DNA from 2 places in the Pedobacter africanus genome. Region 2 is predicted to be linked to the other one. Evidence: riboswitches for the same ligand, from Rfam matches in the RefSeq annotation. Region 2 holds a riboswitch; the other holds the start of a gene.
The links. A riboswitch is a leader RNA that binds a small molecule or an ion and turns the genes downstream of it on or off. The one in region 2 is predicted to bind cobalamin.

Region 1 (8,083 bases), 120 kb from region 2:
CTGCTCAAAATAATCAAAAACAGCTTTTTTCTGTTGTAATCTCCTCAATTCCTGTATAGCGTCATAATTGTTCGGATTTATCTGTAGCGTTGTAGTATAGGCCTGGATACTTTTTTCCTTTTCTTTATTTGCGTTGTATATGTGGCCAAGTGAAGCATAGGTATCGGCGTCATTGGGATCGATCTGTAAAGCTTGTAAGTACACTTTCTCTGCATCAGCATATTGTTGCAGGTTATAATACTGCGCCGCAAGGTCTGTATATACAGCAAAAGCTATTGGATCGTTCTTTATTTCGTCCTTATAAACTGATAACCCCTTTTCTGTCTCTCCCTTATCAAAATAGAGCTGGGCCAAGTATTTTGCTGAAGAGTAATCATCGTTTTCAGCAACATATTTCTCTAAAATTGCTGTTGCATTCGGGTTCTTTTTAACTTCTTTTTCGATAGCATATTTCACCCCTACAATATCCGGAAAGTTTGGAAACCGCAGGTATGATTTTTCTGCAAGATCAATTGTCTCCTGGTGGTTTTTGAGTTTCCCTGAAACAGCAATTTTTTTCATGTAGATATTTTCATTCTCGCCGTATATCTTTTCCAGTTTGGTAATAATAGCAGCTGCATTATTATAATCTTTCTGGTTGAGATACTCGTTGTAAATAAGCTCAAGTGCGTAAGCGCTTTCAGGATCATTCGTTTTAATGGCTTCCTGGAGCATCTCAATACCTGTTCTGTTGTCTACTTTCGAAAACAGATCTATAAACATTATATTCAGATAGGTACTCTGCGGAAATTGCTTCTTTAGCTTTTCAAGCAAGATTCTGCATTCATAAATATTGCCCAGTCTGAGGTAAAGCTTTGCAAGCATCAATTGGTTAAGGTAGTTATTGGGTTGCCTTTTCAGCTCTGTTTCAAAGTAATTAAAGGCCACAGGTTTTATATTGGTAGATACAAAAGCTGTTTCCCTGGTATACTTTTGAGGTGTGGCTGTAGTACTGATATTGGTCAGTGCTTTTCCTTTTTCGTCCGTTATACGGATCATAAAATTAGACCTGTTCGCATAACTCTCCCCGATCTGAACAAGTATCCTGTTATACCCTTCATTCAATTTTATTGAATTGATATAGGAATCCAGGTCGTTATTTCTCTCTTCGGCTTCGCTAAATATCAATTGGTCATTTACCCAGACCTTAACAGAACCAGAAACACCTGTCCTTAACTGAGCCGTAATACTTGCAGGGCTTTTTACAAAGGTCTGTGCAAACTGAATAGAATTTTTATAGCTGTTATAATATGAAAAATCAAACCATTTGTCTAGCCTCGTATAAGGCACGGTTCTCCAGCCAAACCGCCGGTTGTTTTTCCCGGAAAAACTCGCCTCAAGTTCCGGGTGGTCTATAACATCATATACCTTGTCAAATCCACTGGTAGAAACATTCTCATATTCACCTGTAATTAACCAGTTTTCAAGTTCCCCAAGCTGCGCATAAGCCTTATTTGCCAGTTCATAATTTTTATGCTCCTGGTGATGTTTTCCGATTAGCGAAAAAGCCATTGCGGGCAGCGTTCCGTCAATGTCTTTTCTTTGGGTTAAGTTGGTGTAATGCGACATCTGCGCAGCAGATTTTTTGTGCCCGCTATAATTTGCTGCACTTCCCCATAAGGCAAACAAATAGGGTTCCGGCTTTTTAGAACCTGTATAAAGTTTATTAAGATAGGTAAAAGCCTCATCATTCCGCCTGTCCATCTCCGAGATAAAGCATAGACCTATACAGGCATCATTAAGTGTTTTCGGATCTTTCAGGAGCTGTAAGAACAGGCCACGGGAAGTCTGACGGTCATTTTGAAAAAACTTATTCCATGCATTGTTGACGGTAACCTGCGCACTTAATTTTGTACCTAAGCACAGGGAGAGTATTAAAAGAGATTTAATTTTCATTTAGCGTATAACTGGTTAGAGTGGTTTTATTGTCAATTATAGAAAAAAAACTTTACTTATCTTACTCTGGATGCCTTTTGTTCGGCTTTAGCCAGGTAATTTTTACCAGATGTCCCTTATTTTATTACCTTTGCAACGCTTTTGGTTCCCGGATCTACACCCGGGATTAAAAGGGAATACGGTGAAAATCCGTAACTGTCCCGCAACTGTAAGCGCTTAAACGGTTTTCTAATCTGGCCACTGTTCCACATAAGGTGTAATGGGAAGGCGGAAAACCGGGCGCAAGTCAGGAGACCTGCCTTCAGCATTAATGATTTCATAGCTTTCGGGGATTGAAGCTGGAATGAGAACACGATTGATACTAATAGTAACCTATTGATGCGTTATTGTACTGTATTTATTGCATGTCCGTTCGTTTGCCATTTTTCCGACAGCGCAAACTGTAACAAACAATAAATAAATACATGAAACACTTAAACATTAAACAACTTTTTGCTGCCGGGCTTCTTTTAACTGCAGCCTTACAAGCCTGTAAAAAGGAAAACACTGACCCTACCCCTGTTGATCCGGAAGTGGCCCCTTATGAAAACGGTTTCTTCATCATTGGTGAAGGGTCTATAGGGAAAAACTCTGGCGCTGTTAATTTTTACAGATATGGGGATGATACCGTGGCAGTAAGGGCATATGAGAAAGAAAACCCTGATAAAATATTATCCAATGCTGCTAAAACAAGCACACTGCAATTTGCTTCAGTAATCAATGGCAGCATTTACCTGATGTGTAAAATGAATGGCCCTATTGTGAAAGTAAATGCATTAACCCTGAAAGAAGAGGCCCGTTATGCGCCAGAAACCAGCAACTGGAGAAGCATGATACAGGTGGATGGTAACCGCGGATTGGTAAGTGCAAACGATGGTGTATACCAGGTAGATCTGGCCTCACTTACCATACAAAACAAATTAACCACTGTAGGTGCTGTAAATACAGGCGACATGTGGAAAAATGGCAATTATGTTTATTTACTGCAAAGTAATGGAGCTCAAATTGTCAATGCCGGCAACTATTCACTGGTAAAAAGCTTTTCCAATATCAACCGCGGATTTGCACAAACGCCAAACGGTAAAGTATGGGCCTCTACGGGCAGCCGTCTTATTGCAATAGACAACAACCTGGATACAACCGGTGTAGCGCTTAAAGTAAGTGTTGGCTCATTTGGCCTGGATGCGCCAACCCGCCTTACCGCTTCTACAAAAGAAAATGCTGTTTTTTATCATTCAGGAAAAGCCATTTATAAATACGTAGATGGCAATACCGCATCGCTGGCACAGCCTTTTATTACCATTGCAGAAAATTCCTTTATGGTTTATGGCGCTATCAGGTATGATAAAAACAAAGATTATATTGTTGTAAATGGGATACAAGGCTATGGCGCCGCATCAACCGTTAATTTCCTGCTGATTTACAACGCTTCAACCGGTGAACTGGTTAAGAAAATCAAATATGGCGGAGATGGGGTTACTACTGATTTTACCAAGATCTATTTCCCTAACCTTACAGTTTTCCACTAAATAACCCAAATGAGAAAGGGGCTGTATCATAGGTAAATGATGCAGCCCCTTCTAATTCTAATATGGTCGGATTTAATTCTTCAGTTTCACTACAGGCTTGCCATTTACACATTCTATCTTTTCTACCTGCGATTTGTTCGGAACATAATCAGCCGGTGCTTGCTCGGTAATAATCCTGGCCCTTAACCTATTGTAAAGCGATATTTTTTTCTTAAGTACCGAATAATCCCTGGACCTGAGATAAGGTACATATTCTACGTTTCCTATTCTATCTTTAATTAAAACGGTATAGGTCCAGTCTGCTTCACCGGTGCAGGTCTGCGCATCTATGATAGTTTTTATTTCCTGGTAAGTCTGGTCTGCAAGTGGCTTGGCCTCTTCGATACTGATATTCTGAGAGGTAATCAGTTTGAGGTCAAAGGAATTACAGATTGTTTTTATAGGCTGCTCTGCTATCCAGTAAGACTCAAAGCAAGGATCAATGATAATACCTTGTTTTACCATCGCATCGGTTTGTCTGCGCAGCAAATCAAAATATTCTTTTTTTAATTGCTCAAACCGGGTCAGGTCTGAAGACTTAACAAGATAATAAGCTGCTGAACAGCCCTCAGAAATTTCTTTGACGGCTACATCGTTTAGCTGGGCACAGGGTATACCAGCGCTCAATGTTTTAATTTCATTCAGCTTGGCTTCAGCCATATTTCCTAGTTCAGTAACTGTAGGCCCTTCTTTCTTTTTACAGCTTACAACAAATAATACAGCAACAGCAAGGATAATGGTTAATGGTTTGATCATACAATTAATGGTTGGTTTGGTGCTTATACGTAACAAAGTAGCCAAACGCTACACATCGGTTCAAATTTATTACATTTGAAGCACAGCTAAAACCAAAACTATGGCCTACAATGAACAGCTAGCTAATCGTGTGCGCATCCTGCTCTCCGACCGTGATGATGTGACGGAAAAGGAAATGTTTAGCGGAATATGCTTTATGGTGGATGATAAAATGTGTATCTGCGTTTCGGGTACAGAACTCTTGTGCCGCATTGGTGCAGAAAAAGTAGAAACAGTATTGGAAGAAGGTAACTGCAGGAATATGATGAGCAATGGCCGCGTGATGAAAGACTATGTTTATGTAGAGGATACAGCCTTAGATAACCAGAACAAACTAAAATACTGGCTAGACCTTTGCCTGGCTTTTAACCCTAAAGCAAGGTCATCAAAGAAAAAAACCAAACCGGGCACATCATAAATTATCATCTTTTTTTCCCAATATCAGGTTTAAAGGATATTTTGCGGCTTTATTAATGAAATAACATATGGCTTCAGGCATTTTTGCGATTTTAGACGATATAGCTGCCTTAATGGATGATGTTGCGGTAACAGCTAAAATTGCAACAAAAAAAACAGCGGGAATTTTAGGAGATGATTTGGCGGTAAATGCAGAAAAAGCTACCGGTTTCCTTTCTTCAAGGGAACTACCTGTACTGTGGGCAATTACCAAAGGTTCTTTCATCAACAAACTGATTATTGTTCCGATTGCACTGCTGCTAAATGCATTTTTCCCGATTGCCATTAAAGTCATCCTGATCCTTGGAGGGGTTTACCTGGCCTATGAAGGCGTAGAAAAAATAATCGAATACTTCTTTCACCGCCAGAAAGAAGGCCATGAGGTAGTGGCTGAAATTAAACAGGATGGTAAGGATGCTGAAAAAGCAAAAGTAAAATCGGCCATCATGACTGATTTTATCTTGTCTATCGAGATTGTAATCATCGCCTTGGGAACCGTGCTTACAGAAAGCCTTAGCCTGCAGATCCTAACCGTATCTGTGGTGGCTTTACTGGCTACAGTTGGTGTTTATGGTATAGTTGCCATCATTGTACGAATGGATGATGCAGGCTATAAACTGATCAAACGCTCGGGCGACAAAGGCCTGGTTGCCAGCATGGGCCATATATTGGTGAAATCACTTCCTGTCATCATCAGGATACTTGCAGTAGTTGGAACAATAGCCCTGATTTTGGTTGCAGGTGGTATATTTGCACATAACATCGACTTTTTACACCATTTACTGCCAACGGTTCCTTCAATAATTAAGGAGACATTGTTAGGATTAATTGCAGGACTGCTTGCTGTTGCAATGGTAAAGATCGTAAAAGCAATCTTTTAAGTCCTGAGCTGCATCTATTTCAAACGTAGCAGTGCACCCTTTCTTTTAACTATGTTTTTATAGTCCCATTGTATTCCTCTGGATTTTTCGAGCCAGCGTTTCAGATCGGCTATATTGACCTCACCGGCATTGGTGTAGGTTATGGAAGCATCTTTAAATTTACCTGTGTTTATTTTAAGCTGCTCCTCATCAAAATCGGCCCCGCTCCAGAACATCAGGCGTATGCCTGCTTTTAATTTACTGTACCCTACTATAGGGTTTCCATCTAAAAACCAAACCGGATGTGCATGCCATATTTTACTTTCTGCTTCAGTAAGATTTTTGTTGATCTCTGAAGCCAGTTTGTTGCAGATTTCTTTATATACTTCAGATTGGGCATCATTATAAGCTTGTATATCAGTATTCATTACCTTTTTAATTAAATCTACACAATTTGTTACTGTAAATTTAATCAATGTCTTTTATCCAGCAACCTGAATGCGTAGGCACACAGCAACAAAAGAAAAGCAATGCCCGCCCAAAGCCAGTTATAGCCCAGTTCCCTGGCAATGTAAAAGCCTGTTAGCGGCCCAACAACCTGGGCAACCGACCAGCTTAAGGTATAACCTGCGGCATACAATCCCCTGTTATACTCGTTGCTCCTGCTAACCACCACCGTATTGATAAAAGGCAGCACCAACATCTCGCCTACGGTAAAAACAATCATCACCAGCACGGCTACAGCTATATGAAAGATGAGCGGGATGCTCAGCAACAGGTATGAACTTGCAAAGAAAACAGCACCAATAATAATGAAGAACATGGGTGAGCGCCTTTTTTCGATTCTGTTGATCATGATCATTTCAAAAAGTGCAATGACAGCCCCATTTATTCCCATAATAATACCAATAGCAAATTCATCTATATGCCATTGTTCTTTAAAAAAGACGGGTACAACCCTGAACATTAAAAATGCACAGGTAATAAATATGGTGGTAAGCAGAATGAACTTCACGTAGAAAATGTCCTGCCAGGGTTTGGCAATAACCTGCGTGGTCCTATTCTCTTTAGCCTTTTTTATGAACCCCTGAACTTTAGGCAAAAAGAACAGAATGGAAAGACCAACCAGGATACTTACTGCCCCTTCTACAATAAAGAGCAATTTGTAATTTATAGAAGCAATGATACCGGCCATACTGATGCCCACAGACCAGCCGATATTGGTAGCCAGCCTGTTTAGGGAATAGGAACGTGTGGTAGTGCCTTCTTTTGCATAGGAAACTACCGCGGTAAAGTTTGCCGGCCTGAAAGCATCAGAAAAAAAACTGATGACTACAGTTAAAATACAAAGGGTGGAAAAATGGCTAATGGTGGAAAATAGGATAAACAGGATTCCCCCGATAATGGACGAGAGGATCTGTACCGGCCTGAAACCAATGAGATCTGTAAGCTTACCTCCCATTGCGGAGCCTAAAATTGAGCCTATGCCAAACAGCGTAATGATTAAGCCGGCATCTACTTCAGAACGGTGCAGGCTTTGGGTTACGTATAGCCCCATAAAAGGTACCGCCATGCTTCCGCAACGGTTAAACATCATCACGATGCTAAGCAACCAGGTCTCGCGGCTTAAGCCGCTAAAGGATGTTTTATAGGTATGGAGTATAAGTTTAAGCATTATTCAATTTCAGGATTGCAAATCTAGCCAAAGCAGATGGATTATTTCTGCTTCTGACTGGCTTTGCAAACGTTTGCGCGCTATTTATACAATTTTCGGACAATGCTTCCCTGCGGTATTGTATAACTTTACCTGAGAAGAACACAACCAACATGAAACCACTTTTCAGACCTGAATTAAAACGTACAGCCATACTACTGCTGGCCCTGCCGTTAATATTGGCAGGCACAAACAGCATTGCACAGAAAAAAACGGCCGCAGCACAGCATAGCGCCCCCGAAAACCCGAAGGCAATCAGTGCAAAGAAAATAAGCCCAACTGTAATTGAAGTGTTGCTTTCCAACAAGCAAAAAATGCTACTGGATTTTTACGGTGACAATATATTCAGATTGTTTCAGGACAATTCGGGCGGAGCCATGAGAGATCCCGAGGCAAAACCTGAGGCAAAAATATTGGTTGCTAACCCGAGAAAGCCTGTTGCTAAACTAAGTGTATCGGAAGATACAAATCTGATTACCATAATTACCCCTAAGGTTAACATTCAGATAGACAAGCGTACTGCCCTGCTTAAAGTTATTAACCCACTTAGCCATACGGTGGCTATAGAAAGTATTGCCCCGGTTAAATTTGACACAAAAGCAGTCACACTAACTTTAAAAGAAAACCCACAGGAATATTTTTACGGCGGTGGTGTACAAAATGGCCGCTTTTCACATAAAGGAAGGGCTATTGCCATAGAAAACCAGAACAGCTGG
Region 2 (8,083 bases):
GGTATCAATACCCCAGGCATTTTTTAGCCCCGCCTTCTCACACACCATGCTACCCGTGCTCACCATTACATAATCTGGTGTAGAGGTAGACACGATCACGCAATCAATTTCGTCCGGACTCACATTACCGTCTTCCATCAGTCTTTTAAGGGCGTAAGTCGCCATATCTGAGGTTGCAATTTCAGGGTCGTTCACAATCCTTCTCTCCTTTATCCCGGTCCTGGCAACAATCCATTCATTATTGGTATCCACCATTTTTTCGAGGTCATGGTTACTTAAAACCGTATCCGGAACATAACCCCCAACCGCGGTAATCACCGCATTTTTCCTTATTCTCATTTGTGCGTACGTAATTCTGTAAAAGAAGGCAGGCATACCGCCTGCCTCTTTTTTTACAAAGTTACAGCTTCTTCCACAGATTCCCGCAGTACTTTTGCAGCAGCTACCATTTCTGTTAAAGCTTTTTTTGTTTCAGCCCAGTGCCTGGTCTTTAAGCCGCAATCAGGGTTTACCCACAGCTGTGCCGCAGGGATAACCGATCTGGCCTTTTCCAGTAAGGCAACCATTTCTTCTTTAGCGGGTACGCGTGGAGAATGGATATCGTAAACACCCGGACCGATCTCATTCGGATACTTAAAATCAGCAAATGCATCCAACAATTCCATTTGGGAACGCGAGCATTCTATGGTGATCACGTCTGCATCCATATCGGCAATGTGCTGAATGATGTCGTTAAACTCCGAATAACACATGTGTGTATGGATCTGGGTATCGTCTTTCACCCCGCTTGCAGAAATACGGAAAGCCTTGACCGCCCATTGCAGGTATTCCTGCCAATCGGACTTGCGCAGCGGCAGGCCTTCCCGGATGGCGGGCTCATCAATCTGAATGATCTTAATTCCCGCTTTTTCCAGGTCGTTCACCTCGTCCCGGATGGCAAATGCAATCTGCGTGCAGGTTTCAGATCTGGGCTGGTCGTTACGAACAAAGGACCATTGCAGTATGGTAACAGGGCCGGTAAGCATACCTTTTACCCATTTTTTGCTGAGCGATTGTGCATAAGCCGACCAGCGTACCGTCATAGGCTCCGGACGGTAAACATCCCCATAAATTACCGGTGGTTTTACACAGCGGCTGCCATAGCTTTGTACCCAGCCATTTTTGGTAAAGGTAAAGCCGGCCAGCTGCTCCCCAAAGTACTCTACCATATCGTTGCGTTCAAATTCGCCATGTACCAATACGTCAATCCCAGCTTCTTCCTGAAAACGGATGGTTTCTTCAGTTTCCTTTTCAATCAGTGCATCATATTCAGCAAGGCTCAGCTCTCCTTTTTTATACCTGGCCCTCCAGCTGCGCACCTCTGATGTCTGCGGAAAAGAACCTATGGTTGTTGTAGGAAACAACGGCAGTCCCAATGCCTCCTGTTGCAATTTCTGGCGCAGGGCAAAGGGATTACCGCGCTGATCGTCTTTTACTGAAATTGCTGCCAGCCGCTCCTTTACAAAAGCTTTATGAATCAGGGCCGATGTTTTCCTGCTTTGATGTGCTGCTTCATTTTCTTTTAATTTAGCAGCTGCTGAGGGGTAGTTGGCAGCAATTTGCTTCAAGCTAACTATTTCATCCAGCTTTTGCCGGGCAAAAGAAAGCCATTGCTTAATTTCGGGGGTCAGGACTTTATCATTGTTTTCCAGCTCCAGGTCGCATGGCGAATGGATCAGGGAGCAGGACGAACCGATAATCAACCTGTTTTCCTTTACCCTATCCAATGCTGTTTCAATTAATGACAAGCTGGCCTTGAAATCATTCTTCCAGATATTACGTCCGTCAACCAGTCCCAATGAAAGTTTCATCTGATCTGGCAGATCGGCCAGTACAGTTTCAAGCTGCTCCGGACTGCGTACCAGGTCTATGTGTATGGCTTGTACCGGCAGGGAGGCCGCAAGTGCTGTATTTTCCTTTAACGCACCAAAATAGGTAGCCAGTAAAATTTTCAGCTTGGGGAACTGCTTTTTGATCTCGGCGTAAACGTAAGCATAAGCTGCCTTGTCTTTTCCTGTAAGGTCCAGGGCCAGAAAAGGCTCATCAAACTGTACCCATTCCACGTGTTGTTCTTCCAGTTTTCTGAGGATTTCCAGGTATACCGGAAGCAGATTTTTTACCAGATCTACGCGCTCAAAACCACTTTCTTTCTCCTTGCCCAGCAGCAAATAGGAAACAGGGCCAATAATAACCGGTTTGGTATTAATGCCCAGCCTTTTGGCCTCATTGTATTCATCCAGGATTTTAGTTGAAAACAGTTTAAACTGCTGGTCTTTTGTAAACTCCGGAACAATGTAATGGTAATTGGTGTCAAACCATTTGGTCATTTCCATGGCAGTAATGTCCAGTCCATCTTTCTGATACCCCCTGGCCATTGCAAAATACAGGTCGAGTTCAGAATTGCCCTTGTTCAGGATCACCTCATGGTAACGCTTAGGGATAGCGCCTACAGTGAGCGAAAGGTCCAGCACCTGGTCGTAATACGAAAAATCGTTGGATGGGATGAGGTCAATCCCGGCGGCTTTTTGCAGTTCCCAGTTGTGTTTACGGATGTCCCTTCCAGTTTGCACCAGGCTTTGGATAGAAGAATTACCTGACCAATATTGCTCGCAGGCTTTTTTGAGTTCTCTTTTGCTACCAATGCGCGGGTAGCCCAGATTGTTTGTTAGCATTTTCTTGCTTTTTAATTGATGAAAAAATCAGTTAAAAGCTCTTTGCTGAAATCTCAATGCTGATGCGATAGTAAAAAGAAGGAAAATGGATGTAGCCTAAGCAGGAAACAGCTCCTGGCGTCAATATGACGGGAGTAACCAAAGACTGACACCAAAAAACCTCTGCTTCAAACCGCGAAAGCAATGTCAATTCGGTAAGGGCAGGTCTCCTGACTTGTAACATTTTTACCATCCTTCCCATTCCCCAGGGGGAACAGTGGATATGCTAAGGGTAAAAACTCTTTGTGTTACTTACAGTTGCGCGACAGTTCGTGATTTACACACGATTCCCTATTAATCTACAATTAAGTAAAACCATTACCGGTTGATGAAAGAAATAATTAAAGAACTTATCCCTGCAAAGGTAAGCTAAAAAACTGATTATAAGAAGCCATCAGGATGCTATAGGTAATGAAAAACAAAATTTACTGCCCTCTCCCAATGCACTCTCTACCCATATATTACCCTCTTCGGCGGTAATAAAATCTTTGGAGATGGCCAGTCCGAGGCCCGACCCTGATTTATTATTGCCATCCGTTGGCACCTGGAAGTACTTATCGAACAAACGTTTCTGATACTGTTCTTCAATCCCCTTCCCAAAATCGCGGACCGAAAACTCTATGGCACCGGCATTTTCAATAACCTGTACAATGACCTTTGATTTTTCAGGACTGTAGCGCAGTGCATTTGATAAAAAGTTGACCAGTACCCAGGCTGTTTTTTCTATATCTACATTGACATGAGGAAGGTTGTTCTTCGAAACCAGTTCCAGTTCTATAGATTTCTGCTCGGCCTGGAACCTTACAGCATCCATGGCATAAATGGCGATTTTGCGGGGATCAGATTTTACAAAGTTCAGCTGCAGGTTCCCGGTTTCTACCTGTGCAAGGTCAAGCAGTTCACTAGTGATCTTTAACAGGCGACCGCAATCTTCCCTGATGTGCTGTACCAGTTCTTTCTGCTCGGCATTCATGGCACCCACCCTTTCATCGTCCATCAGTTTTAAGCTCATTTTAATAGAAGAAATAGGGGTTTTCAGCTCATGTGATACGGTAGCGATAAAATTGGTCTTGGCCTCATCCAGTTCTTTAAACTGGGTAATATTTTTAAGGATATAAACCTGTCCCGCGGCTTTGCCGGTTTGCAGCACTGCATTGTCGCCATTATCATCATAATTGGGTACTATTATTTCCCTGCGTTCAAGCTGGAAATAGGATTCTTTATGATCGGCATAAATTTTCATGGGTTTATCTGCCCCATTTTCCTGTAAAATGCGGTTTAGGAGGTCGTTCTTTTTCCGCAGTTCCATGGCATCCATACCCAATACCTGCTGCTGCTCAAAGTTCATCAGCTGTGCCGCTACCCTGTTCATGAAAAGGACCTCCTGTTTTTCATTTAACCCGATAATGGCATCCTGCATCTGCTCTATAATGGTCTCAATCCTTAGCTTTTCCGATTGTATTTTGGCCAGGTTACTGCTCTCCCATTTGTTCAGTTCGGTGGCCATCAGGTTAAAAGAGGCTGCCAGTTCCGAAAATTCATCAGAGCCTTTAAATTCCAGTCGCTGTTTATAATTTTTCCGGCTGATCTCGCGGATCGCATCAGCAAATTCGCGCAGCGGGTTGGCCACAAAACCAGGGAAGTTCACAATAAATGAAAACAGGATCAGGAAACACACCGAAGCTGCAAAGATCACATACATCGCTGCCCGCTCTATCGAAGCCTGAGCAGCCGAATTTTTCCTTACAATAGCATTCATGTTCAAATCGTCGATGTGCTTTAACTGCCATCTAACCTTATTTAAAGCCTCTTGTTTTTCGCTGAGGGAAACTGCCGGATTCACCATAAGTGTGTAAGCAGATTTCAGAGCTGCTACAGCCTTGCCCTCACCTGCTTCTGTAACATTCTTTCCTTCAAGTGCCAGCTGCTCATCGAAAGCCGCCATAGCTTTTGCCGGTAAGGGAAGTCCGTTCCCATCCAGTATGGCACGCATCTCACTGGTATAGTTCAGCGTTTCATAATTGTCTTTAAGAATAACCTTCGATCTTTTGGAGATTTCATTCATGTAGTATAAAGAAATGCCTCCAAAAAAGAGGATCACCACGAACAGGAATCCAAATCCGAGGCGAAGTTTTGTTTTTATCTTCATGATCTTAATTTTTTATTGTTTTCATTGTTAAGTACCTAGCTCAAAATCACCAGGTCCGTTTCGGTCGACGAAATACTTCGCAAAAGTTGGTTAAAAATTGCAGTTCTCATTATAATCTGGAATAAATTTAAATGTGGCTTTCCGATACATATTGTTGTGATCTCCTTTTCTTCCGCCACCTTTAATATCGTTTGCGTAATCTGGTTGCTTTTTACCTTAATTACCTCTGCCCCCAGCTCAGTGGCCAGTTTAAAATTATTGATCAGGTGCCTTTGAAGGTCGAGTTTTACCCTGTCGCCACTTTCATGGCTGTTCTGCACATACAAAACAATCCAGGGCGAATGGTAATACGATGCCAGTCTGGCCGTTTTGCGGATCACAATTTTAGCGGTGGTATTGTTGGTTGAAATGCAGGCCATAAAGCGCTCAGGGCGTAACTTGATCTGTTTGGGGATTTCCAGGCTGATCTTTCTTTCCAGGTGATGGGCCACCTCTTTCAGGGCCAGCTCACGCAGCTGTAAAATCCTGTCGGATTGAAAGAAGTTGCCTAAAGCCCGTTCAATTTTAGTCTGATCGTAAATTTTCCCTTCTTTTAAACGGTCTATCAGCTCATCGGCAGTTAAGTCTATATTTACAATCTCATCGGCAAGTTCCAGTATCTTGTCAGGGATCCTTTCGGTAATCGGTATCCCGGTGATCTTTTCGATCTCCTCGTTCATGCTTTCCAGGTGCTGGATGTTAACGGCAGAGATCACACTGATACCCGCCTCCAGTATATCCACTACATCCTGCCAGCGTTTGGTATTTTTACTGCCCTCCACATTGCTATGCGCAAGTTCATCCACAATAACCACTTCGGGGTGCAGGCTAAGAATGGCATTCAGGTCCATTTCTTCCAGTTCCTTGCCTTTATAAAACAGCTTTCTTCTGGGGATCAGCGGAATCCCGCTCAGCAATGCATGTGTTTCGACGCGGTTATGGGTTTCTATATACCCGATCTTTATGTCGATCCCGTTTTTCAGCAAGGCATGGGCTTCCTGCAGCATACGATAGGTTTTGCCCACACCGGCGCTCATGCCTATGTAGACCTTAAATTTTCCTCTTCTGGATTTTTTTACCAGGTCCAGGAATTTTCGTACAGAGCCGGATTTATTTTCTTCTTCCATTACCTTTACCATTTTATAATGATGTACGCTTCAGGGATAAGGTACCATAATTTTTTATTCATTTCATTTATCAAAATTAATACAGGACCAGCCACACCAGCGCCAGCCCTGTAAAAACTAAAGCTTAAAAAGAAATGGCAATACTGGCAGTGAGGGCCGCATTTGTATTTACCGGGTTCTCATTTTTTACAAATATTTTATCCTTGCTGTCGTACAGTTTTCCTTCAAGCCTTACAACAGCATTGCTGATGGGTGCATAGTCTACATTTAAAGAATAACCTGTAGTTTTAAAACCGTTTAAAGTCCCTGTGGCTATAAAAACGCCGCTCTTATCGTGGTAATGTTCTACCCTTCCGGCCACTTTCCATTTATCGGCAAAAATATACTGTGCTATGGCCACCGGTGAAAAGACCTCATTGTGCCCTGAACTTCCCTTTTCTTTTTGCTGTGTACCATAATCCAGACCTAAGGTTAGGCCAAACCTATCTGTAAGCTGGAATATGCCATACAAATTGTGATAAAACCGGGTTACCCGCACCGAATCTATACCTTCTGTGCCCAGATAATTGCTGTAGTTGACCGTAATCTGAGCTGCAGGCTTCCAGGTGAGTTGTACACCACCTGCCGGCTTACTGTTTCCGTTCTGCCGGTTAATGCGCTGCCAGCCGTTCAGATAGAGCAATACAGCTGCAAATTTTCCATCACTGGTCGTATAACCCAGTTTGGCACCCGATTCATAATAAGGCGTATTTTCTGAGGAGATGTTCCTGGTAAGCACCCAGCAATCCTTTGATACCGCACTTTCAAAACCGATGTGCGAAGCGAAAACCCCCGCATCCAGCCATAAATTGGCTGCTTTAGAAAGCTTTACACCCGCATTGGCCTCATAAATATTTTTAAGTACACCAGGCTCTGCAGCCAGGTTGGCATTGGTATAGGTACCCGCCATTACGGCCAGGTTTGCCCTGATGCTCCCGTTGTCGAAGCTTCCTTTAATGAAGCCCAGATTCAGGTTTACCTCATTGTGACGGTTATGTGAGTAGATAAAACCAGGGCGGTTGTTATGGGCAGGCTTGTTAAAATCGTATCCGTAATAAGTTTCAAGGTAGCCCGATACTTTAATTTGAGGGCTTTCTTGTGCGTACAAAATTGATCCTGTTGAAAGGGCTACTGCTAATGTTAAGAGTTTCTTCATGATATTTTTTATTTTTTTAATTCGTCAAGGGCAAGGTTTAATTTCAGCACATTTACAGATGAGGGCCCGAACATGCCCAGCAAAGGTCCTTCTGTATTTTTTACGACAAGTTCGGCTACTGCCCTGTCGCTGATGCCACGTGCGGCAGCCACTCTTTTGATCTGGATGAGGGCAGCCTGTTCAGATATATCCGGGTCCAGCCCACTGCCGGAAGCGGTAACCAGGTCGGCCGGGATATCTGCTTTTTTCAGATAAGGATGGTACTTTAGCAGGGTATCTATCCTGCCGGCAACATCTTTCAGGTAATCAGGATTTGAGGGGCCCTTATTTGAGCCGGCAGATCCTGCGGCGTTGTAACCCACCGCCGATGGCCTGCCCCAGAAATATTCCGGCTTGCTGAACGACTGCCCCAGTAAAGCATAACCAACCACTTTTCCATTTTTAATGATTTTTTCGCCCCCGCCATTGCCTTTGGAGAAACCTCCGGCAAAGGCAACAATTAAAGGATATATTACGCAGAGCAGTAACAGCAGCACTGCGGTAAGGCGTATAGATTGTAACAGGTACTTTTTCATGATTTCTATTTTTTAAACGAATAACCCAACAAATAAATCGATCAGCTTGATGCCTATAAAAGGCACTATTACTCCCCCCAAACCATAAATCAACAGGTTCCTGCGCAGCAGGGCACTAGCGCCTATGGGTTTATAGGCCACCCCTTTCAGGGCCAGCGGAATAAGAAAAGGAATGATGATGGCGTTAAAGATCACTGCCGATAATATGGCGCTTTCCGGACTATGCAGTGCCATGATGTTGAGGTGCT

Region 1: another riboswitch for cobalamin. It lies ahead of B9A91_RS15275 (DUF5074 domain-containing protein); the one in region 2 lies ahead of metE (5-methyltetrahydropteroyltriglutamate--homocysteine S-methyltransferase).

The regions. Positions count from the first base shown of each region.
Region 1 covers NZ_FWXT01000002.1:210,873-218,955, reverse strand. Annotated here, with positions in the region: gene B9A91_RS15280 (DUF3857 domain-containing protein) at 1-1,935, opposite strand, end outside; cobalamin riboswitch at 2,061-2,252, shown strand; gene B9A91_RS15275 (DUF5074 domain-containing protein) at 2,400-3,503, shown strand; gene B9A91_RS15270 (hypothetical protein) at 3,576-4,298, opposite strand; gene B9A91_RS15265 (TfoX/Sxy family protein) at 4,399-4,755, shown strand; gene B9A91_RS15260 (DUF808 domain-containing protein) at 4,823-5,674, shown strand; gene B9A91_RS15255 (DUF1801 domain-containing protein) at 5,689-6,081, opposite strand; gene B9A91_RS15250 (MFS transporter) at 6,126-7,328, opposite strand; gene B9A91_RS15245 (TIM-barrel domain-containing protein) at 7,481-8,083, shown strand, end outside.
Region 2 covers NZ_FWXT01000002.1:93,746-101,828, reverse strand. Annotated here, with positions in the region: gene B9A91_RS14775 (beta-ketoacyl-ACP synthase III) at 1-339, opposite strand, end outside; gene metE (5-methyltetrahydropteroyltriglutamate--homocysteine S-methyltransferase) at 393-2,711, opposite strand; cobalamin riboswitch at 2,894-3,085, opposite strand; gene B9A91_RS14765 (HAMP domain-containing sensor histidine kinase) at 3,145-4,899, opposite strand; gene B9A91_RS14760 (sensor protein KdpD) at 4,935-6,065, opposite strand; gene B9A91_RS14755 (porin) at 6,190-7,260, opposite strand; gene B9A91_RS14750 (K(+)-transporting ATPase subunit C) at 7,269-7,835, opposite strand; gene kdpB (potassium-transporting ATPase subunit KdpB) at 7,848-8,083, opposite strand, start outside.